3 regions of the Halomonas sp. MES3-P3E genome follow, and region 3 is predicted to be linked to each of the others. Evidence: predicted binding sites of a transcription regulator. Region 3 holds the regulator's gene; each other region holds the start of a gene.
The links. The regulator sigma-54, encoded in region 3, starts transcription at its own class of promoters, with help from an activator protein. The targets are predictions, from matches to a motif close to TGGCACNNNNNTTGCTNT.

Region 1 (10,896 bases), on a different contig from region 3:
GGGGAGCGCCTTTCGAGGTAGGGGCGTCGCGCTTCTTGTTTGATGGCTACATCGATTACTCGTCGGCGGCGTCGGATCATGCCGCAGAGTTTCATTTCAATCCGCAGTTGAAACTTGATTTGGGCCACTATCGCGGCCACCCAGGCGTACTTTACGCCGGGATCGAGTACTCGTACTGGCACCATAAATATGGCCTTGCCGACGATGTCATGGACACCGAAAGCGCCGTCAGCGCGCTGGTTAAATTCCACTTCTGATCGTCAAGGGGAAGCGCCGCCCAGGCGCTACCAACGATAAAGCAGCGACGCACTGGTGGTGCTGTCCGTGCGTTCGCTGGTGTCGTCGGGCGGCTGCGAGTTGTGCTTGATTTCGTGGGATAGGCGCAGCGACAGCTTTGAATTTAGCCTAGCGGTGAGCGCCGTTAGCGAGCGGGACGTCGTGTTCTGGTCGGTATACTCAAGGGACATTTCCTGCTCGATATCGGCGTAGTCAGAAAATTCCCAGCGGTAATCCAGCGCGGTGTAGGTCACCATCAAGCGCTCATCGTCGTAATCGCGCAGTCGATCGTGACGATAGCCAGGGCCCGCTTCCAGCGACAACGTATGGGTGTCATTCTCAAGAATCTGGCGCCCATAACCGCCAATCGCTGACAACTGCTGGTCGTAACCGGCAAAGCGATCCTTCTCCCAGCGGGCAAACCCAAACAGGTAGTGGGGGCCATCCAGTTCATAGCGTTCGCGTCCTGCGACCAGGTACTGCTCGGCGCTGGTTTCGTTATCCTTACTCACATTGCGCACTTCACCACGCAAGGAGTAAGTAAACTTACCAGTCAGCCACGTCAGCCGCGTTTTGCCAATCAGGGTTTGACTGTTGGTATTGCCTGAAAGGTGGGTAAAACCAAGCTCTGCATCGCCACTGAATACGGGGGCATCTTCCTTAGGCGGTGGTGGGGCATAAAATGGGTTGGCATAGGCTGCGGTTAACCACAGTGGCCAGCAGGCCAGCAAGAGCATCCATCGAACAATTCTCGCAACAATAGCCACTACATCCCTCCTTGGTTTCGGCAATCGAGCATTATATCAGCGAACGAAGGCCTAGGTTGACGGCGATTAACGCCGTCTGCTGGCGCGTGCCATAATGGTGCGGTCATGTATTTCGAGTCTATCTATGAGTGCTACTCGCCCCCGAACACTCGCCGAGCTGCAGCGCTGGCGCCGTACCCGCGCTAGGCGCAGTTGGTACAAACGCAGCTTTCGCCTGCAGGTAATGCTGCTGGTGGGGCTATTGCTGGCGGGCATGCTACTGGCACAGGGCACGTATCTCAATCTCCGCAAGGCGGAAATCATTAGCCAGCAGATGGGCGAACGGGCGCTGGCGGTAGCCAAAACGGTGGCGTCAATGCCGCAAATTATCAACGCATTTGATATCCCTAATCCCGCTTTTATTATCCAGCCGCTGGCAGAACGGGTACGCCAAGAAACAGGGGCGCGCTATGTCGTGGTGGGCAATGCCCAAAGCATCCGCTACTCCCACCCCTTGCCGGAAAGAATAGGACAACGGATGGTGGGCGGAGATAACGATCAGGCGCTGATCCATGGTCAGTTCTATGTCTCCGAGGCAACCGGTTCACTAGGTACCGCCATGCGTGGTAAAGCACCTATCTGGGATGAAGAGGGCAATATTATTGGCTTGGTGTCCGTCGGTTTCATGATGGATCGCGTCGAGATGGACGTGGCGCGCTATAACAGCTTTGGCTGGATATTGGTGGCGCTGATGATCTGCCTGGGCTTTGCCGGTGCCTATTGGCTATCGCAGCACCTTAAAAAGGTCATTTTAGGCCTGGAGCCCTACGAGATTGCGCGGCTGGCGATGGAAAAAGAGGCCATTCTGCAGTCGATCCACGAAGGCATCCTGGCGGTTAACCGAGAAGGGCATATCACGCTGGTCAACCAGCAGGCGCGGCGTTTTCTTAACTTGGATGACGAGCATGTACTGCTGGGGCAACCCATTCGTGAGGTGGTGCCCAATTCGAGGCTGCAGGAGGTGCTCCGTCGCGGTGAGCAGGAATTCGATCAGGAAATGTGGCTGGGTGATCATCCTGTTGTCGTCAACCGGGTGCCGATTCTGTACGAAGGAGAGATTGAAGGGGCGGTGGCCACCTTCCGTAGCCGTCGTGAGATAGTCGATCTCTCCCAAGCGTTAACCCAGGCCAGCCGCGATGTGGATATGCTGCGCGCCCAGGCCCATGAGTTTTCCAACAAGCTTTACACCATCTCCGGATTACTGCAGTTACAACGCATCGAGGAAGCCCTGGCGCTGATCCATCAGGAAACCGAGCGCGCCCAGGCGCAGATGAGCTTTTTAATGCGCAACGTGGCTGACGCCGTGCTTAGCGGCACGCTACTGGGTAAACTAACCCGCGCGCGGGAGCTCGGCGTGGCGCTGGAAATCGATGAGCAAAGCTCACTCTCTTGCCCACTAACGCCCACCGGTCAAGAGGTGATGATGAGCGTGGTGGGTAACCTGCTGGACAACGCCTGTCACGCAGCGCTGAATGGGCCGAGTGAAGAGCCCAAAGTGCGATTATTTTTTACCGATTTGGGCGAACAGCTGCTGATCGAAGTGGAAGATAACGGGCCGGGGGTGCCCGCTCAATTTGCTGAGTCGATTTTCCAGGAGGGTTTCTCGACCAAAACTGGCAAGCACCAGGGCATTGGCCTGGCGCTGGTGGCCAGGCTCTGCCGCCAGTACGGCGGCGCGGTGACGCTGGAAGAGAGTGAGTTGGGTGGCGCCTGCTTTATTGCAGTGCTCGACCGTTCGCTGTGCGCGCAGCAGTATCAACAACAGTTTTAACAACAGTCTCAAGAACAGTCTCAAGAACAGTCTCAACAACAATTTCAAAAACAGTGACCACAACGGCTAGGGGGAAAGTAATGTCTGATGGGCAGTACGGCATTTTGGTCGTTGAAGACGATTTTCGCATTGCTGATATCCACAGGGCCTTTATAGAACAGAGCGACGGTTTTTATGTAGTGGGTATGGCACGTAATGGCAGCGAAGCTAAAGCGCTCATGGCGGAGCATGCTGCCAGCATCCAGCTAATTTTATTGGATGCCTTTCTTCCCGACGTTGAGGGTTTAGAGCTGCTATGGGCGATTCGCCGCGACCATGTGCATGTGGATATCGTGATGGTTACCGCCGCCCGGGAAGTGGAAACCATCAGCGAAGCGCTACGCGGTGGGGTGTTTGACTATCTTATCAAGCCCATTGAGGCCGCGCGGATGTCCCAGATGCTGACCCGCTTTCGTCGCGAGAGAGAGGCGTTGGCCAATCGAGTCGAGATGAGCCAGGACGAATTGGATCACGTACTGGCGCGCTTGAAGCCCGGCGAAACGCCGCGTGCTAAAACTCAAACCTTGTCTCAAGCCCTGCCCAAAGGGATTGATCGGCTGACGCTGCGCCGGGTGATCGATTCACTGGCTGGCGCCCCTGACTCGCTTACCGCCATGCAGATGGCACGCATCATGGGCGCCAGCCGCTCGACCGCGCGGCGTTATCTAGAGTTCCTGGTCGCCGAGCAGGCGGTGAGTGCCGAGCTGGGCTATGGTGATGTAGGGAGGCCCGAGCGACGCTACCGATTGTTAGCAACGGCACACAAATGGCTAGATGCTCTGTAAGTGCGTACTGCAAGCAAACAGGCGTGAACAAAATGAACAAAATGCCCATAAAGAACTTTTTGTCTTTTATGCGCACAAGCTTGTCGGTCAGGGCAGTGGTCTTCTAACGTTCGCGGCGTGCAGTCTCACAATAAGACGCCTCACACAACAACATCAATACAACCGCACCCACACAACAACACTGATACGTGGAGAACGCCATGACTCGTTTTAAACTCCTAACTCTGCTGAGCCTTCCGCTAGCGGCTGTTACCACCTTTTCCAGTACCGCTTCAGCCTTCGAGCCAGAAGGAAAGGTAGAGTGTATTGCGCCCTCTGACCCAGGCGGCGGTTGGGACTTTACTTGCCGTAGCGTAGGGAATGTCATGCAGGAACTTGATCTAGTTCCGGCGAATGTACAAACCATCAACATGGCTGGCGCTGGTGGCGGTGTGGCGTTTGCTCATACCGTCAGCAAGCGCGCTGGCGACGACCACCTGCTGGTTGCCGCGTCTACCGCCACGACCACTCGTCTGGCCCAAGGGCAATTCCCAGGGTTGACTGCCGATCAGGTCAATTGGATCGGTGCCCTAGGGGCGGATTACGGGATTATCGCCGTGGCCGCTGATTCCGAGATTGATGACCTCAATGAACTGATGGACTCGCTCAAGGAAGACCCGCGCAGCGTCAAGTTCGCTGGTGGTAGCGCCAAAGGCGGCTGGGATCATCTCAAAGTGCTGATCGCTGCTCAGGCAGCTGATGTCGAGAACCTTCCGCGCGTCGCCTACCTGTCATACAACAATGGTGGCGAAGCATTAACCCAGGTGATCGGTGGCCACGTGGACGCCTTTACCGGTGATATAACCGAAGCCCAAGGGTTTATGGAGTCCGGTGACTTGCGCGTCCTGGCCGTTCTCTCTGAAGAGCGCCTGCCCGGTGACTTGGCTGACATCCCCACCGCCCGTGAGCAAGGCATCGATGCCATTGGCCCCAACTGGCGCGGCTTTTATATGCCGGCGGATGTCTCCGAAGAAGCGCAAGCGTATTGGACCGATGCCATGGACACTATTTATGAAAGTGAAGAGTGGCAGAGTGTCATGACACAGAACGGTTTGATGCCTTTCCACATGACCGCTGGTGAGTTTGAAGAATTCGTACTCAACCAGATCAATGACATTGAGCAGCTTTCTAAAGATATTGGGCTAATTCAATAATGACCTTTAACGACCGCATCTTTGGGGTCTTGATGATCGTCCTGGCCGTCGCGTACGGCTGGGCCGCGACTCAGTTCCCGGAACCGTTTGGTGGGGCCGAAGCCGTCGGCCCCGACACTTTTCCGAAGTTGCTGGCCGTGGTGCTGGCAATTTCCAGCCTTTATCTGATTGTACGCCCTGATCCCGACAACGCCTGGCCATGGAGCCGTACCGGTATCGAGCTGATTATCGCCGTGGTGGTGCTGATCTTTTACGCCATGTTGCTTCAGCCGCTGGGCTTTATTATTAGCACGGCGTTGGCGGTGGGAACGCTTTGCTGGCGCATGGGGGCTCGGCCGTTCAATGCTTACATGACCGGGGCAGTTTCGGGTGTGGTGGTGTACTTTCTGTTTAGCTTCGCACTTGATCTCGCCTTGCCGCTGGGTCTGTTGTCATTCCTGGAGATGAACTAATGGAAACTCTAGGTTATTTGATGGATGGTTTTGGCGTTGCTCTGCAGCCCCATAACCTAATGTTCGCCTTGCTGGGTGCTTTTCTAGGCACCTTGATCGGCGCCTTGCCGGGATTAGGCCCAGCCAATGGTGTGGCCATCCTGATTCCGCTGGCGTTCAGTTTGGGACTCGCACCAGAAACCGCCCTGATTATGCTGACCTCCGTGTATGCGGGTGCCATGTACGGTGGGCGTATTTCATCGATTCTGTTGAATATTCCCGGCGATGAACCCGCCATGATGACCTGTCTTGACGGGTATCCCATGGCCCAGAAAGGCAAGGCTTCCGAGGCACTGGCAATCTCTGCCGTCGCCTCCTTTATTGGTAGTCTAATCGCCACTATTGGTTTGATTCTGCTGGCGCCACTGCTGGCTAATTTCGCCCTGACGTTCGGTCCGGCAGAATATTTCGCGCTCTTCCTGCTGGCGTTCGCTACCTTAGGCGGCATCACCGGCAAAAACCCTATCAAAACAGTGGTTGCCGCCTGTATTGGTCTAATGATCGCTACGGTGGGTATCGACAATACCGGCGTTCAGCGCTACACCTTCGGCGTGCTTGAACTCTTTGAAGGTGTCGACTTCATTATTGCTATCGTCGGTCTGTTTGCCATTTCCGAGCTGTTGTTCTTCATTGAGGAGCGTGCTGGCGGTGGTAAGGAGAAGATGAAGGTCAACAAGCTTTCTCTCTCTTGGAAGGATATCCGCGACATTCTACCCACCAGTTTCCGTGGCGGGGTGCTGGGGTTTGTTGCCGGCGTGCTACCGGGTGCCGGTGCTTCGTTGGGTAGCTTCATCAGCTATACCCTTGAAAAACGTGTGTTGGGTAAGAAAGGCTATTTTGGGCAAGGCGACCCGCGCGGTGTGGCGGCGCCTGAAGCTGGTAACAATGGCGCGTCCAGCGGTGCTTTGGTTCCTATGTTGACACTGGGTGTGCCGGGTAGCGGCACGACAGCGGTGCTGCTAGCGCTGCTGATTTCGTTGAATATCACCCCAGGACCGTTGATGTTCACCCAGAATGCCGACATCGTCTGGGGCGTGATCGCGGCGCTGTTGATTGGTAACTTCTTACTGCTGATCCTTAACATTCCGTTGGTGGGCATCTTCGTCAAACTGCTGTCCGTACCACCCATGTACCTGCTGCCAATCGTCACGATGATTGCCTTCGTGGGTATCTACTCGATCAGTAACACCATCTTTGACCTCTACTTCATGGTGGCCTTTGGGGTGGGCGGTTACGTTCTGCGCAAGCTTGAGATTCCGCTGGTGCCAGTGATTCTTGGCTTGTTGCTGGGGCCTGAGATGGAGAAGAACCTGCGCCATGCCATGGATATCTCTGATGGCGACTGGATGATTCTTTGGGATAGCGGCCTGGCTATCGGCCTTTGGGTCTTTGCTGGATTGGGCTTGATCTTGCCTTATATTGTGGGTCCCCTCCTGCGTCGTGGAATGAAGGGAAAAACACCCTCTTCAGGCTCGCCTGAAAGCGATTGATACTTAAAGAGATCAATCGTGAACAACGGGACGTCGGCGAAAGTTGACGCCCCGTTTTTTATTTACAATACCTTTAGAAGCCGTCAAAACTGTGTTGTGTTGACCTTGTCGTTTGTAACTGATCAGTAAGTATTAAGTAATTAACCAGAATACAAAAAGACCAGAGCGCCCATATGGTGCACTGAAACTTATTGGTGCATTGATGGCGTGCTTTAGTCGCCGTTTTGCGCTGTATATTGGTGCATGGGGTTATATTTGAGAATAATTTAAGACTGCTAAGTAATTGATTAAGTAATTTAAAATGGACGTTGTGCCAAACTGGCGCACCCCTTGCAGGTATTAATGGCTAGTGGACGTATTGAGGAGTTTCCAACCGGCTCCTTGAATACGAAGCCAATAAACAAGCCCCAGAGATAAGGGGTGCAAGGAGGTTCAAGTGACCACATTGCAGCACAATACCCATACTCGCTCGACGCTCTCTTACCAACAACAAGCGCGCTCAAGCCGCTCGCCTGGCCGTTTCGCCACCGCGCTGCTCACCGCGGCGGTTATGGGAGCCAGTGCCCAGGCCATCGCGCAAGACGATGACCCCATCAAAGTCGGTATCCTGCACTCACTCTCCGGCACCATGGCGATTAGTGAGACCGTACTCAAAGACACCGTCGAAATGTTGATTGAACAGCAGAACGAAGCCGGTGGTTTGCTGGGTCGTCAGTTGGAAGCCGTGGTGGTTGACCCGGCGTCTAACTGGCCGCTGTTTGCCGAACGTGCCCGTGAGCTATTGGCACAAGAAGAAGTCGACGTCATCTTCGGTAACTGGACCTCGGTATCGCGTAAATCGGTACTGCCCGTTGTCGAAGAGCTTAACGGTCTACTGTTCTACCCGGTGCAGTATGAAGGCGAAGAGTCTTCTGAAAACGTCTTCTACACCGGCGCGGCGCCTAACCAGCAGGCGATTCCAGCGGTTGAATACTTAATCAACGAAGTGGGTATCGAGCGTTTTGCGCTGGTGGGTACCGACTACGTCTACCCGCGCACCACCAACCGTATCCTCGAAGCGTTCCTCAAGGATGAGCACGGCATCGCGGATGAGGACATCATGGTCAACTACACGCCCTTCGGTCACTCCGATTGGCAGAACATCGTGGCCGAAATTCGCCGTTTCGGTGAAGAGGGTAAACCCACTGCGGTGATCTCGACCGTGAACGGCGACGCCAACGTACCGTTCTACACCGAGCTTTCCAACCAGGGCATCGATGCGGCCGATATTCCGGTCATCGCCTTCTCGGTGGGTGAGCAGGAACTGACCGGTATCGATACCGCGCCGCTAGTGGGCCACTTGGCTGCCTGGAACTACTTCATGAGCGTCGATAACGATGACAACTACGACTTTATCGATGCCTGGATTGAGTACACCGGCGAGGATATGGCCGTGACCAACGACCCAATGGAAGCGCACTACATTGGCTTCAACATGTGGGCCGAAGCGGTTCGCAAAGCGGGCACGACAGACGTCGACACGGTTAAAGACGCCATTATTGGTGTCACCGTGCCTAACCTTTCCGGCGGCTATGCGGCGATGATGCCCAACCACCACATCACCAAGCCGGTGCTGATCGGTGAGATTCAGGACAACGGCCAGTTCGATATCGTTTGGCAGACACCGTCTACCGTGGCAGGCGATGCCTGGTCGGACTACCTGCCTGGCTCGCGTGACCTGATTGCCGATTGGCGCAAGCCGATGGAATGCGGCAACTTCAACGTCGTTAACGGCTCGTGCGGCGGCAGCACCGCAGCAGAAGAAGCCGAAGCGGCACTCGCTGAGTAAGGCATCAACTCCCTTGCCGCGCCGTTATTTTGAGGTTGGCGCGGCAAGGAGCACGCTATCTTTCCCTCTTAGATAACCGTTTTTAAATAACCAAAGGAAGAACCCCATGAGGCGTTTCCTTTCCTTGGCGCTGCTCTGCTTCCTGCTGTTGGGGGCCACCCTCACCGCGCAGGCACAAACAGACACCGCTAACAACGCTGGTTCTGACAATACGGGCGCTAACGACAGTGCCGCCCTTGAATTGCTGGAAGCACTGGACGTTGAGTCCTACACCGCCAAAGGCGAAGCCATTACCGCTATTTTGCAAAGCGACGATGAGCGCGCTCGTGATTGGCTGCAGGCCTTGCTGGATGGCCGCCTACAGCGCACCGAAGACGGCCGCTTTGTACTGGTATTGGAAAACCGCGGCCGCGATTGGCCGGTAGCCGATGTTTTGACCGGCGAAGCGCTGGGCGAGATGTCCCGCCGTGACCTGGAACGTATTGGTATTAATAACAACCTGCGTAACCAACTGCGCAGTGCCATCGCGGTCGTTGACCTCTACTCGCCTAGCGTGGAGCGCCGCCGCACATCGGCCGAGCGCCTGCTAGGTGAAGTAGATGGTGAGCTGGTGCCCACCCTCGAGGACTTGATCGAACAGGAAGACGATGAACAGGTGCGCTATCGCCTGACACAGGCCGTAGCGATCTACCAGGCCGAAGCGGGCGAAATGGCGGGCATTGAAGCGCTGGACGGCAGCCTTCACCCCCGTTCGCGTGTGGCGTTAAGCCGGGCAGCCAACAGTGATGATCCCGTCGTCGCCAATGCCGCTGCCGCTTCACTGGCGGGCATCGAGCAGCAGCTCAAGATCAACCGCGGCCTGGAAACGCTCTATTTCGGTTTGAGCCTTGGTTCGGTGCTGGTGCTGGCCGCCATTGGCTTGGCGATTACCTTCGGGGTTATGGGCGTGATCAACATGGCCCACGGCGAGCTAATGATGCTGGGTGCCTACACCACCTGGGCGATGCAGCAACTGCTGCCCGGCCAGCCGGGATTGGCGTTGATTCTATCGATTCCCGCTGGCTTTATGGTTGCCGCCTTAGCAGGCGTGGCGATCGAGCGCGGTGTGATTCAGTTCCTAAAAGGCCGCCCGCTGGAGACGCTGCTAGCAACCTTCGGTATCAGCCTGATTCTGCAGCAACTGGTGCGCACGGTGATTTCTCCACTCAACCGTACCGTCATCACCCCCGAGTGGATGAGCGGTTCATTGGTAGTGAACGATGCGCTTTCGCTCACCCTTAACCGTATGTATGTGCTCGGCTTTGCGCTGGTGGTGTTTGTAGGCCTGATGCTGATCATGCGCCGTACGCGGCTAGGGCTTGAGGTGCGTGCTGTTACCCAGAACCGCGCCATGGCCCGCTCCATGGGCATTCGCGCCACCCGTGTGGATATTATGACCTTTGCGCTGGGCTCCGGCGTGGCCGGGCTTGCCGGTGTCGCGCTCTCCCAGCTCACCAACGTCGGCCCTAATCTGGGGCAAAACTACATCATCGACTCCTTCATGGTGGTGGTGTTCGGCGGCGTGGGTAATCTGTGGGGCACGCTGGTGGCCGGGCTATCGCTGGGTGTCATCAACCAAGTGCTGGAACCTTGGGCAGGCGCGGTACTGGCCAAGATCATCGTGCTGGTCTTCATCATCCTATTCATTCAAAAACGCCCGCGTGGACTCTTCCCGCAGAAGGGCCGGGCTGCGGAGGGCTAAACGATGTCACTAACGACCGAATCATCGACGAATTTTTGGCTAACTCGCCCGTTTAGCGAACGCTCTACGCAGATTTTTCTTGGCGTGCTGGTGGCCGCGCTGGCGCTAGTTACCCTCTTGCACGTGGCGGTTCCGCCGGATAGCCCGCTGCATATTGGCGCCTATACGGTCAACCTGTTCGGTAAGTACCTAAGCTATGCGTTGCTCGCCGTGGCGGTGGATCTGGTGTGGGGTTATCTGGGTATTTTAAGCCTCGGCCATGGCGCCTTTTTCGCTATCGGCGGTTACGCAATGGGCATGTACCTGATGCGCCAGATTGGTGATCGAGGCACCTACGGCCACCCGGTACTGCCCGACTTTATGGTGTTCCTCAACTGGGACAGCCTGCCGTGGTTCTGGCACGGCTTCGATATGGCTTGGTTTGCTTTCATCATGGTGCTGCTGGCCCCCGGGCTGCTGGCGCTGGTGTTCGGCTT
Region 2 (10,896 bases), on a different contig from region 3:
CGACGAAATATCGTTCCAGGACGACGACGAAGACCGTAACGCATGGCAGCTTGAGGATATTCGCAGTGGCTTGGCGTGGTTGACCGATGCGCAGAAGGATCACTTTTTACCGCAAATGCTTAACTGGGAAGCGTTGGGCGGGATTAGCTTCAAGAAAGGCTGCTATACCGGCCAGGAAGTCGTCGCCCGCGCCCACTTTCGCGGTCAGGTTAAAAAGCGTCTGATGCATATTAGCGTAGAGGCGCAAGCACTATCCGAAGCGCTACCCGAGGTAGGCGCCAGCCTGACGAACGGTGACGATAAAGCGGTGGGCGAAGTCGTGGTCAGCGCCTTTAACGAGCAAGGCGGCGTCGAGCTGCTTGCAGTAATGAGTACCAAGGTCGTGGAAGAAACAGTGCCCGTATTTCTCGCAGGGGCGCCAGCCACTTTACTACCATTACCCTATACGATTGAGCGAGTTGACCCCGAACAGCTGGCGGTTGGCCTTAATAACTAGCCTTTCCGCCTTCTAAGCGTGAGGTAAGCCAAACAGCGTCGTGGCGTTATGGCTGCTTATGGTCGCTACCTGTTCCGCCGTTTGCCCGCGTAGGGCAGCCACCACACTACATACTTCCGCTACCCGGCACGGTTCATTACGCTTGCCCTGGTAGCCGCTTAGCGGCATATCAGGGCTGTCGGTTTCAAGCACAAAAGCGTCATCCGGCAGTGCCTTAACGGTTCGCTGCAACCGTTTGGCACGCTCATAAGTTACCGCGCCGCCCAATCCCAGTTTGAAACCTAAATCGAGAAACTTCGTCGCCTGCTCAATAGAGCCTGAGAAAGCGTGAATTAACCCAGCTTGAGGTAGCGCAAGTTGGCGAAGTCGCTTGGCGACCTTATCGTTAGCATGGACGCAGTGCACCACTACCGGCAGTGAGTGGTGCTTAGCGAGCCTCAATTGAGCATCAAAGTAATGCCACTGCGCGTCCAGCGTGTCGCTAAAGCGGCCATCAATGCCACACTCGCCCAACGCAACGGCCTCAGGGTGCTCGCTCAGCGATTGGTCGAGCGCCTCGATGTCGGCCTCTTGATGCTGTTGCATAAAGTGCGGATGAAGCCCCAGACAAACCGAGGTGTCATCCCGCTCGCCCAGCGCCAGCACCTGTTGCCAGCGGGCCCGGGTTGTACCCGGCACCACAAAGCGCGCCACACCCACCGCCTTGGCAGCCTCAAACACCTCAGTGCGATCATGATCGAACTCAGAAAAGTCGAGATGGCAGTGCGCGTCGATTAACATACAAAACTTAGTGTTCGCGGGTGGGTTGGAAGCGAATGTCCGGCCAGCGCTCCTGGGTCATCTGCAGGTTAACCCGAGTCGGCGCGATATAAGTGAGATAGCCACCGCCATCAATCGCCAGATTAGCGCTGGCTTTACGCTTAAACTCTTCGAGTTTTTTAGCATCCTCACAGTAGACCCAGCGGGCAGTCTGCACATTGACGCCTTCGTACAAGCAGTCGACCTTATACTCCTCTTTCAGGCGATGAGCGACCACATCGAACTGCAGGGTACCCACGGCGCCAAGAATCAGGTCATTATTGTCCATCGGCATAAAGACCTGGGTAGCACCCTCTTCAGAAAGTTGCTGCAAGCCTTTTTGCAACGCCTTCATCTTGAGCGGGTCTTTTAACCGCACGCGCTTAAAGAGTTCTGGCGCAAAGTGCGGTATACCGGTAAAGCGCATATCTTCACCGACGGTAAAAGTATCGCCGATCTGAATGGTACCGTGGTTGTGCAGGCCGATAATGTCGCCGGGCCACGCTTCTTCGACCTGCGAGCGGTCAGAGGCCATAAACGTCAACGCATCGGCAATTTTGACGTCTTTGCCAATACGCACATGGCGCATTTTCATGTTCTTTTCGTACTTGCCTGAGCAGACCCGCAAAAAGGCGATACGATCGCGATGATTGGGATCCATGTTGGCCTGGATTTTAAACACAAAACCGGTGAAGCGATCATCATCAGAAGTGACGACCCGGGTATCGGTTTCATGGGCCTGGGGCGGCGGCGCGTATTCGACAAAGCCGTCTAGCATTTCGCGCACGCCGAAGTTACCCATTGCAGTACCGAAATAGACCGGCGAAAGCTCACCACGGCGATAGGCGTCCAGATCAAACTCATGGGATGCACCGCGCACCAGCTCCACTTCCATGCGCAGCTCTTCCGCCTGCTCTTCCCCGAGCACAGCATCGACCTCGGGATTATCCAGGCCCTCAATACGCTTGTCTTCAGGGATTCGGCTACCCTGCCCCTGGGTGTAGAGGTGAACCACATCGTTATAGAGGTGATAAACGCCCTTAAAGTGACGCCCCATGCCAATCGGCCAGGTCATCGGCGCACATTGAATATTGAGTACCGTTTCGACCTCATCCATTACTTCAATGGGGTCACGGATATCACGATCCATTTTATTGATAAAGGTCAGAATCGGCGTTGTACGCAGACGACATACCTCCATCAACTTGATAGTACGATCCTCGACGCCCTTTGCGCCGTCGATCACCATCAAGGCAGAGTCTACCGCTGTAAGCGTACGGTAGGTATCTTCGGAGAAGTCTTCGTGGCCAGGTGTATCCAGCAGGTTGACGATGCGCCCGCCATAGGGGAACTGCATTACCGAGGTAGTGACAGAGATACCCCGCTCCTGCTCCATTTTCATCCAATCCGACGTTGCGTGCCGATCGTTACGCTTGCTCTTGACCGAACCGGCCAACTGGATGGCGTTGCCAAACAGCAGCATCTTTTCAGTAATGGTGGTTTTACCAGCGTCAGGGTGCGAAATGATCGCAAAGGTGCGTCTAAGCCCCGCCTCATGGGCTAACTGAGTCTCTTTCATTGTGCCTCTTTGAAAATGTTTACTCCGCGCCGCTTTCCAGTGATTGATTAGCACGCGGTGAGCAATGTCCATTGAGACAATTGTAACGCCTGGAGACCGCTTTTGTCGCGGCTGGCTTTATGAGTGACTAAGCAATTGGAGAGGCCAAAAAAAACGCTGACGAATTCAGCGTTTTTAACGAAGCATGCAACGAGATGCTGCTTCTAGGCGTTATGCGTAGGTGTTCACCTGAGTACCGACGCTGCCTTCTTTGGCCAAGTCCGGTTGTGCACCGGTGTTGGCAGAGGCTAAAACTTCCGTCACCTGCTCAGCCTGGGTGTCCAAGGCTTCTTTGAACACCTGCATCTGCGCCTGTTCGGCTGTTTGCGCCTGATTCATATAAAGCGAGGCACTGACTGAACTGCTGATGCCTACATCCATATTTTCACCTAATGGTATGCAAATGTACTTACAAACTAGCAAAGCATTAGATCACGCGCAAAGATATCGTCACTATTACTAATGCCAGCATCTACTACTATCGGCTTAACTCGCCGAATCATTAACGAATATAGCGCCCGTTCAAAACCTGTCAGCGCGAAACGGCTTCATATCAATTGCGGTAGGCTGCCCTTCCATCATATCTGCCAGCAAATGACCCGTTGCAGGACCAAGAGTAAACCCTTGATGCCCATGCCCAAAGGCGAGCCATAAACCTGGGTGGCGTGGCGCTGGGCCAATCACTGGCTTCATATCGGGCAGGCACGGCCGCGCACCTTTCCAAGGGGCTTCATCGCGGCGCTCCCCTAACGGAAACACACTGCGCGCCACTTTCTCTGCCGCGCCCAGTTGGTTAACGTCGGCGGGGGCATCAAGGCGGTCTAACTCTGCCCCGGTGGTCAAGCGGATACCCGCATTCATCGGCGCCAGCAGGTAGCCAATTTCAGCATCCATGACCCAGTAATTTAGCTTGGCCTCTGCTTGTGGGGCGTAGTGCATGTGATAGCCACGCTTCACAAAGGTAGGGAAATGGTAGCCAAGCTCCTTCAGCCAGCTACCCGCCCAAGGCCCTAGCGCCACCACGACGTCGTCTGCTTCTAACGTTTCAGCGGCAGTACTTACCTGCCACCGGCCACCCACCTGCTGAACCGAGGTGATATCCGCCTGCAGAATGCGCCCGCCATCATTGCTGAATGCTTGGGCATAAGCCGCGACCAGCGCACCGGGGTCGGCCACGGTCCAAGGGTCGAGCCAGTGAATTGCGCCAATAATATGTTCGCTAAGAGAAGGCTCTTTCTCCATCAGCGCAGCCCGATCCAGTTGCTCAAATTGAACACCATAAAGACGGCGCGCCTCTTCGGCATCTTTTAACCGTGCGGCCAACTTTTCAGGGGTACGGTAAAGCTCAAGCCATCCCTGCCTGCGCACTAAGTGTTCCGCTCCGGCAGCCTCAATCATCGGGCCATGAGTCTTCAGTGACTGCTGAATCAAAGATGCATATTCCGGCACGATTTTCTGGTAAGCCTTCGGCGCTGAATTCATCCAGTAGCGCAACAGCGGAGAAGCGGCATTCACCATGCCCGCAGGACGATAGCGAATATCAACCCGGCGATTAGGCAATACGCTCAAGAGCGTTTTAACATCCCGTGGAAATGGGTAAGGCCTAACGGCTTCACGCTGAATAATGCCTGCATTGCCAAACGAGGTTTCTCGACCAGGCTGGAGGCGGTCTACCACGGTGACCTCATGACCGCGCTGACGCAGATGCCAGGCAATGCTGACACCTACCATCCCTGCTCCTAAAACTACCGTTTGACGCGCCATGTTGATGCACTCCCCGCTGTCGATTCAGCACCATGATTGGTAATTAATAACTATTTGAAAAATATCACCAAACCAACTGCATTAATATAGTAGAAAACGCTGTTTTAGAGCCAAAAATAAGTAATTAATGCTCCATAGCGAGCTAAAAAGGAAGACAACACTATTAGCGGCATAACAATTGCTTAGTTTCTATTAGGTAACCTGAACGGTATGCAATTGACGACGTCGTAACGGCCTCTCCTCCTCTGCGAAAAACACATAAAGCACCAAAAAGAAGCGCTCGCACCAAAAGATGCCCTCGTACTAGTGACAAAGGAAAACACCATGCCTGCCACGCTAAATCTGGATAGCTCGCTGATCGATACGCTCTGGGTACTCTGGGCAGCCGCTCTGGTATTTGTGATGCAAGCTGGTTTTCTATGCTTAGAGGCTGGCACAACGCGTACCAAGAACGCGATTAATGTTGCTATGAAAAACGTAGCGGACTTTGCGATTGCCGTCAGTGTTTTTTGGCTCATCGGATTCGGCATCATGTTTGGTGATTCGTTGGGCGGTGTTGTAGGTACAACGTTATTCGGCTGGCAGTTAGACGCTTCGGGCAGCTGGGTGATTACGGTATTCATCTTCCAGGCAATGTTCTGCGCGACCGCCGCGACCATTGTGTCGGGTGCGGTGGCGGAACGCATGCCCTTTCTGGCATATATCTGGACGGCGCTCTGGATCGCGTTAATCATCTACCCCGTATTCGGCCACTGGGCTTGGGGCGGGCTACTAGGTGGTGCCGCAGGCTGGTTAGGGGCTCTAGGGTTTGTTGATTTTGCCGGCTCCACAGTGGTTCACAGTGTAGGTGGCTGGGTAGCGCTGGCAGCAGTACTCTGCATCGGCCCCCGCAGTGGTCGTTTCGCACACGACAAGCCTCCTACCGCTTTTCCCTCTGGCAACCTTCCACTCGCGATGCTTGGCGCGCTGTTTATGATATTAGGCTGGTTCGGCTTTAACGGCGGTAGCACCTTGGCTGTTACTGACCAGATACCCGGCATATTGGCTAATACCGTGCTTGGAGCCGTTGGCGGCATCCTTTCCGGCATGCTCATGGGAATGCGCACACGTCGTTACGCCGATGTGATGTACGCAATTAATGGCGCCATTGCTGGTCTAGTCGCCGTCACCGCCAGTGCGCATGTGATCTCGCTCCCAGCAGCATTTGGCTTGGGGGCGGTTAGCGGCGTGCTAATGGTACTGACCAGCGAATGGCTGCTGAGTAAGCGTATTGATGACGCCGTATGCGCCATACCTGCCCATTTAGTATCAGGCATTTGGGGCACACTCGCACTACCCTGGGTGGCGGATATGACAATGCTGGATAGTGGCCTGTCCCGACCCGCTCAATTCGGCATTCAGCTTCTTGGTGTTGTCGTTTGTGGCATCTGGAGCTTTGGCAGCGCATGGCTGCTATTTCGTATCACTCGTCGCTTTCTGCCCTTAAGGGTCTCGCCTGAAGCTGAAAAAATGGGTCTTAATTTAGCCGAGCATGGCGCCAATAATGAGCTGAACCAGCTACTCGAACATATGCGCCAGCACGAACAGCAAGGCGATATTCGCCGGCGAATTGAAGCCGACCCGTTTACTGAAGTGGGCGAAATAGCGGCCAGCTATAATCGGGTAACAGCGGCCCTTGAAACCGCCCTCGGCCACACCCGCGTGATGCTGCGTAACCTGCGCGATGGAGTAATCACCTGGCAAGCAGACGGCTCGCTGACAAGCCTTAACCCCGGCGCTGAGATGCTCTTTAATGTCGACGCCGCCACTCTCATCGGCCAACCCGTTTCCACGCTGCTACCGAACTTCAAGCTGACACCCGGTGCACGCCATGAAATCAAACGACGTACAGCCGATAAGCGAGTGCGTTATCTCGAAATACAGGTGAGCGAAGGCGCCAGCGGCTCCGCATCAGAGCGCTCTGGCATGGTGCGCGACATCACCGAGCGCAGACAGCTTCAAGAGCAGTTAAATCGCGAACGTGATCTTGCTCGCACCACTCTAGCCTCCATCGGAGATGGCGTAATTACCTGTGATGCCAGCGGCAATGTCACGTTTATCAATGCGGAAGCCAAGCGACTGACCGGCTGGACCCTTGAAGAGGCCATGGATAAACCTATTCATGTGGTTTACCAACTACTTGAGGAAATCAGCGGCGACTCCATAAGTAATCCAGCCCGGCAAGTACTGACACAGCTAACGCCAGTGCAATCAACCGAACATTGCATGCTCGTCCACCATGACGGCACGCATACCCCCATCCAGCACAGCGCCTCACCCATTCGTTCACGCAGCGGCATTACCCTGGGCGCTGTTGTGGTTTTTCAAGATGTTAGCCTCACACGCCAGCTTACTGAACAGTTGAGCTATCAGGTCAGCCACGACAACCTAACCGACCTGTTGAATCGGCGCGCCTTTGAAACAGCACTTACAGCGCTTCTCAATCGGGAGGATGGCCAGCACGTGATGTGCTACCTGGATCTTGATCAGTTCAAAATCGTCAATGATACCTGCGGTCATCTTGCGGGTGACGAACTGTTGCGCCAAGTATCATTAAAGCTGAAATCCCATGTACGCAGCAGCGATATTGCCGCGCGTCTCGGTGGCGATGAGTTCGCCCTACTGCTACCAGATTGCGGGATAGAAAGAGCACTAGTGATTACCGAGGCACTACGCAGCGATATAGAGAATTATCGTTTTGCCTGGCAAGAGCATACGTTTGGGATTGGGGTCAGTATTGGCTTGGTAGAACTCCATGCTGCTCAGCCTATGCAGCTTAGCCAAGCACTCCACGCCTCTGATGCGGCGTGCTACGCCGCCAAAGAGGCAGGCCGCAATCGTATCCACTGCTATCAGCCTGATGATCATTTTTTATTGGAAAAGCACGGTGAGCTACAGTGGGTTCAGCGCTTGCAAAATGGCCTGGACAATGATGCTTTTCGCCTTTTTGCTCAACCGATCAAAGCCATTTGTGCTGACGCCCCCGCCTACCGTGAGATATTACTTCGGCTCGAAGAGCATGGTGAACTCATCGCCCCAGGAAGTTTTTTACCTGCCGCTGAGCGCTACCACTTTATGGGACGCATTGATCGTTGGGTAATTCGCAATACTCTGGCCTGGCTAGGGGATCAAAACCGCCACTCTGTTCCGTCAGCGCATAGCCTATGGGGCATCAATCTATCCGGGGCATCGCTTTCTGACGCTGAATTTTGTCAGGATCTTATTGCTCAGGTGTCCACTGCCTATCTGCCTCACGGCACACTCTGTTTTGAAATCACTGAAAGCACCGCGATCGCACAGCTCTCACGTGTCAAAACATTGATTCATACCCTGAAAGGCTACGGCTGCCGGTTTGCATTGGATGATTTTGGCACCGGGCTTTCCTCTTTCAGCTACTTGAAGCAGCTACCCGTCGATTATCTAAAAATTGACGGTAATTTTATCCGCAATGTGCATCAAGATCCGATTGATAGAGCAATGGTTGAGGCGATTCATGCCGTCGGTAAAGCACTGGGCGTTAAGACCATTGCTGAGTTTGTTGAAACCCAGGCAACATTGGATACGTTACATCAGATGGGAATTGACTATGCACAAGGATATTTACTCGGCATGCCTGAACCGCTTACCAACATGGTCGGCAATCGCATTAAAGTAATGCCGCGCTAGCAGGAACGTGTTAACAAGAACGTAGCGATATAAAATTCAGAAACGAAAAAATCCCTAAAAAGGGCATAATCGCTGGGAGGTAAACGCTAAAAAAGAGGAAATAACAAGAAGGAAGTATGCGGGGTAATGGGGTGGATGATGGGACTTGAACCCACGACCACCGGAGTCACAATCCGGGGCTCTACCACTGAGCTACACCCACCACAACCTAAAACTGGAAACGCAAATATTGTCACTGGGGTGGATGATGGGATTTGAACCCACGACCACCGGAGTCACAATCCGGGGCTCTACCCCTGAGCTACACCCACCATAGACAATCTTACGTAAAAACAGGTATTACACACTTGAAGATATGATTCTCTGACGGGTTGTTACCACTGAAATTAGGTGGCACGCCCAGCAGGAATCGAACCCGCAACCTACGGCTTAGAAGGCCGTTGCTCTATCCGGTTGAGCTATGGGCGCACAAAAAGCATTCAGAAATAACGAATACTGATGAGCACTAGACCACAACCAAAGCTTGAAAAAGCAAGCTACTACCTTTCACGTTTAGGTGTGGTCGGGATGGAGGGATTCGAACCCCCGACATCCTGCTCCCAAAGCAGGCGCGCTACCAGACTGCGCTACATCCCGATTTTTCATCACCCTAGACGCTACCGCTTGGTCCGTCTCAAGCGAGGCATATATTACTATTTTTAATTTTAAAGTCAACCATTAAAGTGATTGTTCGTGAAGGCGCTTTGCCTGGGTGCCCTAGCGTGCGAAAATTGCCGCCTTAGAAAGCGTAGCCAACTGCGCTAGCAGCACTAGGTACTGCCTTAAAAGCCATTACGTCAAAAGGCTTCGAGACACCGCCTAGCCCTTTTCCACGTCCACAGGGATTTCTCTACATGACTGCCCAACTAATCGATGGCAAAGCCATCGCTGCTACTGTTCGCCAACAGGTTGCCGAGAAGGTTGCCGCACGTAAAGATGCAGGCGCACGAGCACCGGGCCTAGCCGTAGTTGTGGTAGGAGATGATCCCGCCTCTCACGTTTACGTCAGTAATAAGCACCGCGCCTGTGAACAGGCAGGCATTCTTTCCTTCCAGCATACTCTGCCCACTGCGACCTCTCAGCATGACTTAGAAACGCTGGTTGATCAGCTCAACAGCGACCCGGCCGTAGACGGCATACTGGTTCAACTGCCACTACCCAAGCACTTAGATGCCGGCCCTATTTTAGAGCGTATTCGTCCTGATAAAGATGTTGATGGCTTTCACCCTTACAACATTGGTCGCTTAGCACAGCGCATGCCTGCGCTACGCCCTTGCACCCCTAAAGGCATCATGACCTTACTGGCGCAAAGCGATATCGCGCTACGTGGCCTGGATGCCACCGTGGTCGGCGCTTCTAACATTGTCGGCCGCCCTATGGCGCTTGAACTGATGCTGGCGGGCTGTACCACTACCGTATGCCACCGTTTTACCCAGAACCTTAAAGACCACGTTAGCCGCGCTGACATTGTGGTGGTAGCCGTCGGCAAGCCAGGCATCGTTAAAGGGGAATGGATTAAGCCAGGGGCTGTTGTGATTGATGTAGGTATTAATCGCCAGGAAGATGGCACGCTAAAAGGCGACCTTGATTTCGCCGCCGCCGCTGAACGCGCCAGCTTTATCACCCCGGTTCCGGGCGGCGTGGGACCCATGACCGTCGCAACGCTGCTCGAAAATACGCTTGAAGCCGCCGAATGGCACGATTTGACGCCCCAGGATCACGCCTGATTCATATACCCCCCTTTTTTATGCAGGAGCATGGCGCAGTGCAACGTATTGGTATTATTGGCGCAATGGCGCAGGAAGTAAGCACCTTGGTAGCTCAGTTAGATAATGCAGAACGCTATGAGCATGCGGGCTTTGTTTTTCATACTGGCACGCGTTACGGCCTTGAGGTCATTGTCTTGCAGTCAGGGATTGGCAAAGTCAACGCGGCAGTGGGCACCGCTATTTTATTGGAGCGCCACCAACCCGACGCCATTATTAATACCGGTTCGGCGGGTGGATTTGCCACCGATTTAAAGATTGGCGATGTGATCATCTCTGATGAAGTACGCCATCATGATGTTGACGCCGTCGTATTTGGCTATGAGATGGGCCAAGTACCTGGGATGCCCGCCGCCTATCAGGCCGATACGGCGCTACGAGACATTGCCCGTAACGCCATTGCATCATTAGGTGAGGCCAACGTACGCGAAGGACTGATCGCCACGGGAGACGCTTTCATGGCCGATCCCGCGCGCGTAGAAGCAACCCGCGCCCAGTTTCCCACCATGCTGGCGGTCGAGATGGAAGGCGCTGCGATTGCTCAGACATGCTATCTCTATCAGTGCCCTTTCGTCGTGATTCGCGCGCTCTCTGACATTCCCGGCAGCGGCGACAACCACCTCTCTTTTGATGAGTTTTTGGAAGTAGCTGCCGACCACTCATCGCGCATGGTAGATCAAATGCTGAAGCAGCTTAGCCAAGGCTAGCTG
Region 3 (10,896 bases):
GCTTCAGTCGGTCCAGGGTGACCTCGCTTGGCTGCAGGACGGAGAGAGCAGCGGGCTGGTGGGTGACGCCAGTGGCCAATTGCTAGGCGGACAAATAGCCGCAGATATCCACACCCAAAACGACAGAATACAGCTGCAGGGTAATGTAGCGACCTCTGCACTTTTTGAGCTTGCTGGGTTAAATGACAGCCAAGGGCGCCTGCCGTTAGAAGGGCAGCTACAGTGGCAAGGCAATGTCAGCTTAATGCCCACGCCAACCCTGCGCCTGGAAAGCCGTTTACTCGGTGTCACCAGTCATTTACCGGCACCCTTTGCCAAGTCGGCCCAGCAGCCATGGCCCTGGAGCGTGACGGCTGACATTGAAGCTGGACAGATCGAAAGCCGTTTGGCTGATATTGCTTCCGCGCGACTTCAGCAGCGCAATGGCTCTATTGCTGGGTCGCTATATCTAGGCAATGAGGCAACGCGCACGCACACTTGGCCTACGCAGGCCGGGTTAAGCATTGATGCCGATGTGCCGCGTATTGACCCGCTGGCTTGGCAGCAGGCGATTGCACCGTTAATGGCAAAAGGCGCATCTACGCCCAGCAGTGGCAACGGTCAGGTGCCCTTAACAGTAGCGTTAACGACACCCTGCGTGGTTTATCAAGATGAGTGTTTAGGCAGCCTTAGTGCCACCGGTGGTATGAACGGTGACCTCATTGATATGGATTTAAGCGGTAATCTTGTGACCGGGCGTTTGCAGTATAATGTGCAATCGCCGCAGCCTTTGGATATGACGATTGAAGCGTTGTCGCTTGATCGTTTGCTGGTGTTAGCTAACAAGCAACATGATAGTGATTCGCCTACGCCAGACTCCTGGATGCAAGCGGTTAAAACCCAGCGCGAGGCGCCAGCCGCCATTCCCGATTGGCTGGCCGATGTGCCTAATGGGCGATTACGGTTAGCCGAAATTTCCATGGGGCCCCGCCGTTTCGGTCCGTTGACCGCCTACTGGAAAACCGATGGAGAGCGCTTTTCGCTCACTCCGGTTGGTTTGACCCTGGGCCAGCTCTCCGCACGAGGCGAGCTGCACTGGGAGGGTAACGCCGCATCCAGCCACACCCGTGCGGACATCTCAATTCAAGGTGGGGATATCGGCACCGCCCTTGAGCGCCTAGACCAGCCTGTGGCCATGCGCAGCCGCAGCACCGATGTGGTGGCCTCGCTGGATTGGCCGGGCGCCCCCTGGCAACTGGCGTTAAGGCATGCCGATGGCTATATCAGCACTGACATTCGTGACGGCAGCTTTGTCACCCTGGAATCGGCACCGGCGCGGTTAATCGGCTTGCTCAATTTCGATAACATCTTACGACGGCTGCGCTTGGATTTTTCTGACGTTACCGGCCAAGGCACTGCATTTGACCGTGTCAACGGTACCGCCGATGTAACCGGTGGACTGCTAACACTTCGCGGCCCATTGCAAATTGACGCCCCGGCCACCACCCTAACGTTGACAGGCAACGTCGACCTTGTAACGCGTGAACTTGACCAGCGGCTTGGCGTCACACTGCCAGTGACGCAAAGTTTGCCGATTGCGGCCATTGCCGTTGGTGCGCCCATCGTCGGCGGCGCGCTATTCCTCGCCGATCAACTGTTTGGCGATGCCCTAGATCGCGCCACAACGCTTCATTATCGCGTGCGAGGCCCTTGGACCTCGCCGCAGGTTACTTTAGAAGGCCCCCAATGACCGCATATAAAAGTGATGTAGATACCGCTGCAGCCATCCTGTTGACTCCCGGAGGATTGGATTTAGACGCTCTGGAAACAGGGCTAGGCTACGCCATGGGCGCGGGTATTGACTACGCCGACCTTTATTTTCAGCGGACTTGGCAAGAGGGCTGGGTGCTGGAAGATAGCGAGGTAAAAGAGGCCAGTTATAATATCGATGGCGGTGTCGGCGTGCGTTCGCTGGCGGGTGAGAAGACCGGTTTTGCCTACTCCAACCAAATTACCGCTGATGCATTGATGGATACCGGTCGCACCGCGGCTGGCATTGTGCGCAGTGGTAAGCGCTTGCCTGGGCAGCTGGTTAGTCCAGTGTCCGCCATGTCGCGCTATGCAGGGATTGATCCCTTGGCCGGCCTGAGTGCTGAAGAAAAAGTCGCCATGCTGAAACAGGCTGACCGTGTGGCGCGTGCTGCCGATCCCAGTATTAGCCAGGTAAGTGCCTCCTTATCGGGCACTTATGAAGTGGTGTTGGTACGGGCTAGTGATGGCACGTTGGCGGCCGATATCCGCCCGCTGGTGCGCTTCAATGTCAGCGTGATTGCAGTTAAGAATGGGCGTCGCGAACGCGGCAGCGCCGGTGGTGGCGGTCGTTACTCCATGGCTAAACTGCGCGATGATCAAGTGGCGGAGCATTACGCCAAAGAGGCGGTGCGTCAGGCATTGGTCAACCTGGAAGCCATCGATGCACCCGCAGGGCAAATGCCTGTGGTGTTGGCATCCGGCTGGCCGGGGATCTTGCTGCATGAAGCGGTAGGGCACGGCCTGGAAGGTGATTTCAATCGTAAAGGCAGTTCCGCCTTTGCCGGCAAGATGGGCGAGCGCGTGGCCGCTAAAGGCGTCACCATTGTCGATGATGCGACGATATCGGATAGCCGTGGCTCAATGAGCGTGGATGACGAAGGGACACCGGGTCAGTATACGCCGCTTATTGAAGACGGCATTTTAACGGGCTATATGCAGGATAAGCTCAATGCCCGATTAATGGGCATGGCGCCCACAGGAAACGCGCGACGTGAATCTTTCGCCCACTTGCCGATGCCACGCATGACCAATACAGTCATGCTGGCTGGTCAGGATGAGCCTAGCGATATTATCAAAAGCGTAAAGCGCGGTATTTACGCGGTCAGCTTTGGCGGCGGCCAGGTGGATATTACCTCGGGTAAATTCGTGTTCTCCGCCAGCGAAGCCTACCTCATTGAAGATGGCAAAGTAACGGCGCCGGTGAAAGGAGCCACGTTAATTGGTAACGGCCCAGAAGCGATGCAGCGGGTATCCATGATTGGTCATGATATGGCGTTGGATACTGGTATCGGCGTGTGCGGTAAAGAGGGGCAGGGCGTGCCGGTCGGTGTCGGCCAGCCTACCCTCAAATTGGATGAGCTGACCGTTGGCGGCACGCAGTCTTAAAAAAGTTTTTTTAAAGCGCTAAGGTTTCGCGAAGGTGTTTGAAGAGCTTACGCGAGCTGGTCGGTGGTTTGCCCTGCTCGCGTTCCCGCTGGGCGTTGCGAATTAATTGACGCAGCGTTTGGCGGTCCGCATCGGGATGCTCCTCCATGAACAGGTCAACAGCATCATCGCCTTCGTCAATTAAGCGTTCACGCCATTTTTCGAGACGGTGAAACGCGTGGTCGCGCTGTTCCTGCTCTTGATCAATGGAGTCGAACACGCCTTGGATGGCGGCGAGGTCCTCTTTACGGATAAGTTTGCCGACGTACTGCATATGGCGGCGGCGGCCTTCATGAGAACGAATGCGCGAGGTTTCCTCGATAGCGCGCAGCATATCGTCAGAAAGGGGAAAGCGGGCGCGCTCTGCCGGTCGCATGGCGATTAACGTTTCCCCAAGTGCCTGTAAGGCATGCATTTCGCGTTTGAGTTGCGACTTGCTTGGGCGTTCTTCCTGCTCTTCTACTTCAACGGGGTCGGGACGTTGCTTACGCATAGTGTGGCTCACAGATAAAATTCGTTGCGGCATTATACCAGCTGCGAGTACAACATTGATTCGCCGAAGACATTCTCTTGGAGACATTCGGTTGAGAAAGGAGGCCATATGGCACAGGCATTTGATGCATCCGCGCAGCAGTCGTTACTGACCGCGCGGGCCGAAGAGGCGCTAGCGCTGGCAAAGCGCTTGGGCGCGGATGCTGCCGAAGTAGGCGCAAGCGTCGATCAGGGAATAGGTGTGAGCGTACGCCAGGGCGAAGTTGAAACGGTTGAGTTATCCCGTGATCAGGGCATCGCCGTGACGCTTTACGTAGGCCAGCGTAAAGGTAGTGCCTCATCAACGGATGCTAGCAGTGCCTCGATCCAGGCTGCGGTAGAAAAAGCGCTGGCGATTGCCCGCTATACCGGAGAAGATCCGGCCGCCGGGTTGGCCGATGCATCGTTGATGGCCACCGAGTTACCCGATCTGGAAGTGCATTACCCCTGGGCACTCACAACCGATGAGGCGATCGAGCTAGCGCTTGCTTGCGAGCAGGCGGGGCGTGATGTTGACGGTATCTCTCAGTCGGATGGCGCATCACTTTCGAGTGGCGAAGGCGTGCGCGTTTATGCTAATAGCCACGGCTTTTTAGGCACCCAAAAGGGCAGTAGTCACTCTCTTTCATGCATGCTGATTGCACAGGATGCGAGCGGTATGCAGCGCGACTACGACTACACTTCTGCACGCGATCCCAAGGCACTGCGCGACCCCGCCGAGGTGGGCCGTGAGGCCGCCGAGCGTACGCTGCGCAGGCTCGGCGCAAAACGTCCGCCCACGGGTACCTTTCCAGTGCTATTTGACCCGTCGCTGTCCAGTGGCTTGATTGGTCATTTACTGAGTGGTTTAGCCGGTGGTGCTTTATATCGCCAAGCCTCGTTTCTGTGTGATCGGCTTGGCACGCCGCTGTTTCCCGATTGGTTCAGCCTTGAAGAACGTCCAATGGAAATCGGTGCCACAGCGAGTTCGCCGTTTGATGGCGAGGGCGTGCAAACCCGTAATAATCGTTTTATCGATCAGGGTAGCATTGCCAGCTATATGCTCTCTTCCTACAGCGCTCGTCGGCTGGGTATGCAAACCACGGGTAATGCCGGTGGGGCACGAAATGTGCGTTTGGTGGCACCACTGCAATCCCGTGACAGTCTATTAAAAGAGATGGGCCGGGGTATTTGGGTAACCGAGCTGATGGGGCAGGGCGTTAACGGCGTGACCGGTGATTACTCACGTGGCGCTGCAGGGTTTTGGGTAGAGGATGGAAAAGTACAGTACCCGATCGAGGAGTTTACGATCGCTGGGAACCTGGAGCGGATGTTTGCCGGGTTAGTGGGGATTGGCGATGACACCGATACCCGTGGCAGTGTTCACACGGGTAGTTGGTTAATTGATGCCATGACCGTAGCGGGAGATTAAAAGCTACTGATCTTCCTCAAAACGAGCATCGAACAGCGCTTGAATAGCATCAAGCGCCTGTTCGGCGTCATCGCCTTCAGCGTTGATGGTTAGCTCGGTACCGCAAGGGGCCGCGAGCATCAGCAGTGACATGATGTTGGCGGCGTCAGCGACCTGTTGCTGTTTTTGAACACGTATTGTCGCCGTGAACTGTTGGCCGCATTTTACCAGTTTGGTCGCCGCGCGTGCATGCAGGCCGCGTTGATTGGTAAGTGTGAGAATTCTTTCTGGCACCCTGGTTCCTTTTCGCCGAGTGGTGTCATTAATGGATAGAAGCGCTTAAGACGTTGCTTGCTGCTCGTCGGTTTGGGATGTGCTGGCGGGCGGAGCAGCTAGCTGTTCATTTAATGTGTACTGCAAGCCTAACTCGCGATGACGTAATTGAATTTCGCCCATACTGTGTACTAATCGCTCTGCTAGCTGTTCGACCATATAGACCGAGCGGTGTTGCCCACCGGTACAGCCAATCGCGATAGTCATGTAGCTACGCTGGCTATCTTGGTAAGCGGGCAGCCAGCGCTCAAGCCAAGCCTGAATATCGTTAGTCATGGCGTCTACGATGGGATAACCGCTTAAGAAGGCCACTATGTTCGCATCGCGGCCTGTGAATTGGCGTAGCGTTGGGTCCCAATATGGGTTTGGCAGGCAGCGCACGTCGAAAACCAAATCAGCATCCAACGGTACACCGCGCTTATAACCAAACGACTCAAGCGTCAGCGTGAGCTTGTCGCGCCGCTGATGGGCGACTTGGTCGGTAATGCGACGACGCAAATCGTGAACTGATAGCCTCGAGGTATCGATCAATAAATCGGCTAGATCACGAATGTCGAGCAGCGTTTCTTCTTCTTTATTGATAGCCTCTTCAAGCGTCATTTCGCTATCGCGCGTCAGCGGGTGCCGCCGCCGTGTTGCGGAGTAACGCTCAAGTAGGATGCGCGCATCAGTGGTCAGATAGATCACTTGAAAATCAATTTTACGTTGCCGCAAATCCTCTAATAAAGAGGGCAGTCGTGCCAGGGCGCCAGGCAAGTTACGGGCATCAATACTGACCGCCAAATGGGCGCGGTCGCCCTGGTCGCGTAATTCGTCCACCAACGACCCCAGCAACATGGCAGGGAGGTTATCAATCGCATAGTAGCCAAGATCTTCAAGCGCTTGTAAGGCGATAGATTTACCTGACCCGGAGCGGCCGCTAATGATCACCAGTTGCATAGAGTCTCGCTTTGCTTAGATCAAGCTGCATTGGGGGTGGTGGGCGAAGCATCAACTTAGCGTGTAAAATACCATTAGTTGGCTTTCACAACTTAAATTGGCGTTAACGACTTAGGACGTTGAATGCTCACGCATTTTGGCGGTAATAAGCTCAAGCAGCTCGCGCTGACTGCCTGCCTTGCGCAGCTGGTGGCGAGTATCCGCATCATTCATGATGGTCGCTACCTGGCCGAGTAGGGATAGGTGCGTGTCGTCTGCCTCTTCGGGTACAAGTAGGACAAACACCAGATCAACTGGGTCGCCATCAATGGCGTCGAAATCAATCGCTTCTGACAGTTTTAAAAAACCAGCGATAGGCGCCGAACAGTGCGGGCTGCGTGCGTGTGGGATAGCCACGCCATTGCCGATACCGGTGCTGCCTAAGCGTTCTCGACCGATTAACCGGCTAAACACTTCTTGGCTGTCCAGGCTGGGCGTATTTTGTGCGATAAAGGTGCTGAAAAATTCCAGCACCCTTTTTTTGCTGCCCCCGGGGACGTCAAAGAGAACTCGTTCCGGGGGGAGTATGGTTTCCAACGTCATTGAATTAACGCACGCCTGCGCCTTGGGCGCGAGCTTGTGCTTTTTCCTTATGTTTAACGAGTTGCCGATCAATTTTGTCCGCTAATGCGTCAATAGCGGCGTACATATCACTGTCTAGGGCTTCCGCATGTAAATCAGCACCTGCTGCGTGCAGCGTACAGGCGGCCTGCTGGCGCTCTTTCTCCACAGATAAGGTGACTTGCACCGTGGTTATGTTGTCGTAATGGCGCTCTACACGTTCAAGCTTTTCGTTGACATAGTCACGCAAGGCGTCAGTCAGTTCTACGTGATGACCAGTGATATTAACTTGCATTGACGTACTCCTTATCCATCGGACTGTACTTCGATTGTAACCCTTTTTGCCGCGTTGCAAAGCCCTTGTCGAGAGTTTCCCTAAAACGTTGATTTGTGCTAGCGCAAACGACGTCGCTCGCTAGAGGAGGGAATGCCCATGGCTTCACGGTATTTAGCCACCGTTCGACGCGCTACTTGAATTCCCCCCTCCCCTAATAGCGTGACTAAGCGGCTATCAGAAAGCGGCTTGCCTGGCGGCTCCTCTTGAACCAATTTCTTCAGCCGAGCGCGGATAGCGGTGCTTGAATGGCTGTCACCATCCTGGCCGCTGACTTGGCTTGAGAAAAAGTATTTGAGTTCAAATACGCCGCGAGGCGTATGAATAAATTTCTGAGTGGTTACCCGGGAAATAGTCGATTCGTGCATTTCCACGGCCTCGGCGATATCGGCCAATATGAGCGGCTTCATGGCTTCTTCGCCGTGTTCTAAAAAGCCAATTTGCCGGGTGATAATCTCGCGGCCAACGCGCAGTAGCGTATCGTTGCGGCTAGAGAGGCTCTTGATCAGCCAGCGTGCTTCCTGCAGGTGTTCTTTTAAAAACTGATTGTCCTGACTTTTATCCGCACGCTTTATTAAGCTTGCGTAGTCGGGCTGAATGCGAAGCCTTGGCAATGCCTCAGGATTGAGCTCTAAGTGCCAGCCTTCGTGGTCATGGCGTACGACCAGGTCGGGCGTTACATAACTATCATCGGTATCGCCATAGGCGCTGCCTGGGCGTGGATCAAGGCTACGAATGAGGAGAATGACATCAGCCAGCTGGTTATCATCGAGTCCCAGACGGCGTTTAAGTAAGCGCATGTCATCTTTGCCTAGTGCTTCCAGAAACTGCCGTACTAAGCGGCGGGCAGGAACCAGCAACGGCGTATCTTCGGGAAGAATGGCCAGCTGCAGCATCAGGCACTCACGCAGGTCGCGGGCGAATATCCCTGTTGGCTCAAATTGCTGAAGCTTAAGCAGAATAGTTTCTACTTCGCGCTGGCTAAGCCCATCGACACCTTGGGCGCGAAGCCCTTCACGGATATCGTTGAGCGGCTGAGTTAAATAGCCATTAGCATCTAGCGCGTCGATAAGACTTTCTGCGACAAGTTGCTCTCGCGCGCCAAAATCAGTCATGGCGAGCTGCCACAGCAAGTGCCCATGAAGACTCTGGCCAGCCGCTTGGCGCTCAAAATCAGGTCCTTCGCTGCTGGAGCCACCGTGACTGCCTATATCTTGGTAGGTGTCAGACCAATCACTATCTACCGAGAGCTCGGTGGGAATGCTCTCTGACCACTCTTCCTCTTTGGGCTCGCTGGCAGCCTGTTCGCCAAATTCATCCTCTTGTTCCAGCATGGGGTTGGCATCTAGGGCCTGCTGAATTTCTTGACGTAAGTCCAGCGTTGATAGCTGTAACAGAGCAATGGCCTGCTGCAGCTGAGGTGTCATGGTCAGCTGTGTGCCCATGCGCAGTTGAAGAGAAGCTTTCATGACCATCTGAGAACCACTCGTTAATCAGAATGCTCCACCCTAGTGTGAGTAGGTCTCCGGTGCAAGTGCAATAAGCATGCCATTGGTAGTAAAGTTGTTGTAGAGCGCTAATTAGAAGTGAAAAATAAGCTAGAGGCGGAAATCAGCGCCTAGATAAACCTCCCTCACTTTCTGGTTAGTGAGTATCGAGGCTGGAGAGCCGCTGGCGATGATTTGACCATCGCCCACGATGTAGGCGATATCACAAATATCCAGGGTTTCGCGAACGTTGTGGTCGGTGATCAGTACGCCGATGTGGCGCTGCTTTAATGCCCGAATAATGGTTTTGATCTCGCCCACCGAAATGGGGTCTACGCCAGCAAAGGGCTCGTCCAGCAGAATGAATGCGGGTTCTGTCGCCAGTGAGCGAGCAATCTCCACACGCCTGCGTTCACCGCCTGAAAGGCTCATGCCCAGGTTGTCGCGAATATGGGTAATGTGAAAATCTTCAAGTAGCGCTTCCAGGCGCTGCTCGCGGTCGCTACGGCTGAGTTCTTTGCGTGTTTCGAGTATCGCCATAATATTATCGGCAACCGATAATTTACGAAAAATAGACGCTTCTTGCGGAAGGTAGCCGATACCCGCCGCAGCGCGTTCATGCATTGGCGCGCGGGTTAGATCTACATCGTCGATACCCACTTTGCCAGCATCGGATTTCACCAGCCCCACAATCATATAAAACGAGGTGGTTTTGCCCGCGCCGTTAGGGCCCAGTAAGCCCACGATGCTGCCTTGGGAGATCTCTAAATTGATGTCTTTTACGACTCGACGTCGCTTATAGCTTTTGGCCAAGTGATGGGCATATAGGGTTTTGATTGGCGCAGTGTCTGTAGTTGCCAAGGCTTGGCTCCCTATTGTTCAGGCTGAAGGGTCATACGTATGCGCTGGGGCTCGCTGCCGTCAACGTCAGAGCGTGCTTGAATCACTTCACGGTCAATAAAATACTCAAGGCGCCCGCCGGTGAACGTATCCTCGAGCTGGATCAGCTCGGCTTGGTCAATCAGCTCTACGCGGCGCTCAGCGACGTGATAAATAATCCGTCGCGCCCAGCCTTCAGTGGGGCCATCTTGGCCTTCAACTTGATGACGCAGGTAGGCGCGTTCGCCGGTGGATGTCGCTTTCGATAGTTCGCCAGCCTCGTTGCGTTCGATCTCTACCCGTTCGCCTCGCAACTGCATTTCGCCTTGGCGAATATCTACATCCCCGGTGTAAACGGCGGTGCCTGCCCGCTGGTCCAGATCTAAGCGGTCGGCTTCTACTTCTACAGGGGCTTGTTGTGACGTTTGGGCCATTGCCGATAACGGCATCGTGAGGGCAAAAAGAGTGGTGGAGAAAAGGGCTGTATAAATAATGGCTTTCATGGCGGCTCCTCTTAAGGTTGCGTGGCCGGGGGGTGTGTGCCGCGCACATTATCATTTAGGCGGACCTGGCTGGTGTTAAGCCACGCGTCCATACGTGAAGCGCTCATTTGCTGGGGTGGTTGCTGCAGTAATACCGGTGTTTCACTCCAAGCATGTTGATTAAGGCCATCATAATGCAATAGCTCGGTATCAAGCTGCCAGCCTTCATCCGGGGCGATCAGTCTGGCCGAGCCAGACATCAGCAGGGCCTGTGTAACAGTGTTGAGCGTGCCTACTTCGGCGCTAGCCAGCCACTGACGATTCTCACTATCATACAGTACCGCTTGTGGTTCTTCCGTCCAGGTTTCGCTTCGCTGCGGCGTATGAATAAGCCGCGGCGTTTTTAGCGACTGCATAACGTTGCCGTTATCGCCGAACAGGGTGATTTCAGCATTTTCCAGTACGTGGCCTGGCTCTTGAGCCTGCGCGTCGGGATCGATGCTAATGTCTTGAGGCCCGCGGGGGTCAAGCCATACCAATAAAGCCCCTAAGGCAATCACCAGTCCGGCTAACCAGATGCGTACTTTAAAGCGTTTAACCATTTAATTGCGGCCGTGCAGGTAGGTGTCGAGCACCGCGCTCCAGTGCCCTTGAGCTTCAAGCAGCGTATCGCAGATTTCGCGGACGGCACCGTGGCCACCTAGA

Region 1: urtA (urea ABC transporter substrate-binding protein) is a predicted target of sigma-54. The motif match lies at 7,171-7,188, and genes of this name have one in related genera.
Region 2: amt (ammonium transporter) is a predicted target of sigma-54. The motif match lies at 4,844-4,861, and genes of this name have one in related genera.

What each region holds. Positions count from the first base shown of each region.
Region 1 covers NZ_PJBT01000182.1:20,342-31,237, reverse strand. The annotation lists gene CXF87_RS12735 (outer membrane protein OmpK) at 1-257, shown strand, start outside; gene CXF87_RS12730 (DUF481 domain-containing protein) at 285-1,013, opposite strand; gene CXF87_RS12725 (ATP-binding protein) at 1,168-2,853, shown strand; gene CXF87_RS12720 (response regulator) at 2,934-3,677, shown strand; gene CXF87_RS12715 (Bug family tripartite tricarboxylate transporter substrate binding protein) at 3,878-4,870, shown strand; gene CXF87_RS12710 (tripartite tricarboxylate transporter TctB family protein) at 4,870-5,322, shown strand; gene CXF87_RS12705 (tripartite tricarboxylate transporter permease) at 5,322-6,851, shown strand; gene urtA (urea ABC transporter substrate-binding protein) at 7,288-8,679, shown strand; gene urtB (urea ABC transporter permease subunit UrtB) at 8,786-10,420, shown strand; gene urtC (urea ABC transporter permease subunit UrtC) at 10,424-10,896, shown strand, end outside.
Region 2 covers NZ_PJBT01000185.1:161,464-172,359, reverse strand. The annotation lists gene ygfZ (CAF17-like 4Fe-4S cluster assembly/insertion protein YgfZ) at 1-496, shown strand, start outside; gene CXF87_RS15650 (TatD family hydrolase) at 509-1,276, opposite strand; gene CXF87_RS15645 (peptide chain release factor 3) at 1,284-2,873, opposite strand; gene CXF87_RS15640 (putative motility protein) at 3,084-3,293, opposite strand; gene CXF87_RS15635 (NAD(P)/FAD-dependent oxidoreductase) at 3,435-4,676, opposite strand; gene amt (ammonium transporter) at 5,001-8,381, shown strand; tRNA gene CXF87_RS15625 (tRNA-His) at 8,509-8,583, opposite strand; tRNA gene CXF87_RS15620 (tRNA-His) at 8,618-8,692, opposite strand; tRNA gene CXF87_RS15615 (tRNA-Arg) at 8,773-8,849, opposite strand; tRNA gene CXF87_RS15610 (tRNA-Pro) at 8,941-9,017, opposite strand; gene folD (bifunctional methylenetetrahydrofolate dehydrogenase/methenyltetrahydrofolate cyclohydrolase FolD) at 9,275-10,147, shown strand; gene mtnN (5'-methylthioadenosine/S-adenosylhomocysteine nucleosidase) at 10,186-10,893, shown strand.
Region 3 covers NZ_PJBT01000021.1:151,185-162,080, reverse strand. The annotation lists gene CXF87_RS07965 (YhdP family phospholipid transporter) at 1-1,729, shown strand, start outside; gene tldD (metalloprotease TldD) at 1,726-3,177, shown strand; gene yjgA (ribosome biogenesis factor YjgA) at 3,188-3,709, opposite strand; gene pmbA (metalloprotease PmbA) at 3,818-5,158, shown strand; gene CXF87_RS07945 (HPr family phosphocarrier protein) at 5,162-5,431, opposite strand; gene rapZ (RNase adapter RapZ) at 5,477-6,409, opposite strand; gene CXF87_RS07935 (PTS sugar transporter subunit IIA) at 6,521-6,991, opposite strand; gene hpf (ribosome hibernation-promoting factor, HPF/YfiA family) at 6,996-7,304, opposite strand; gene CXF87_RS07925 (RNA polymerase factor sigma-54) at 7,403-8,818, opposite strand; gene lptB (LPS export ABC transporter ATP-binding protein) at 8,942-9,691, opposite strand; gene lptA (lipopolysaccharide transport periplasmic protein LptA) at 9,703-10,212, opposite strand; gene lptC (LPS export ABC transporter periplasmic protein LptC) at 10,224-10,793, opposite strand; gene CXF87_RS07905 (KdsC family phosphatase) at 10,794-10,896, opposite strand, start outside.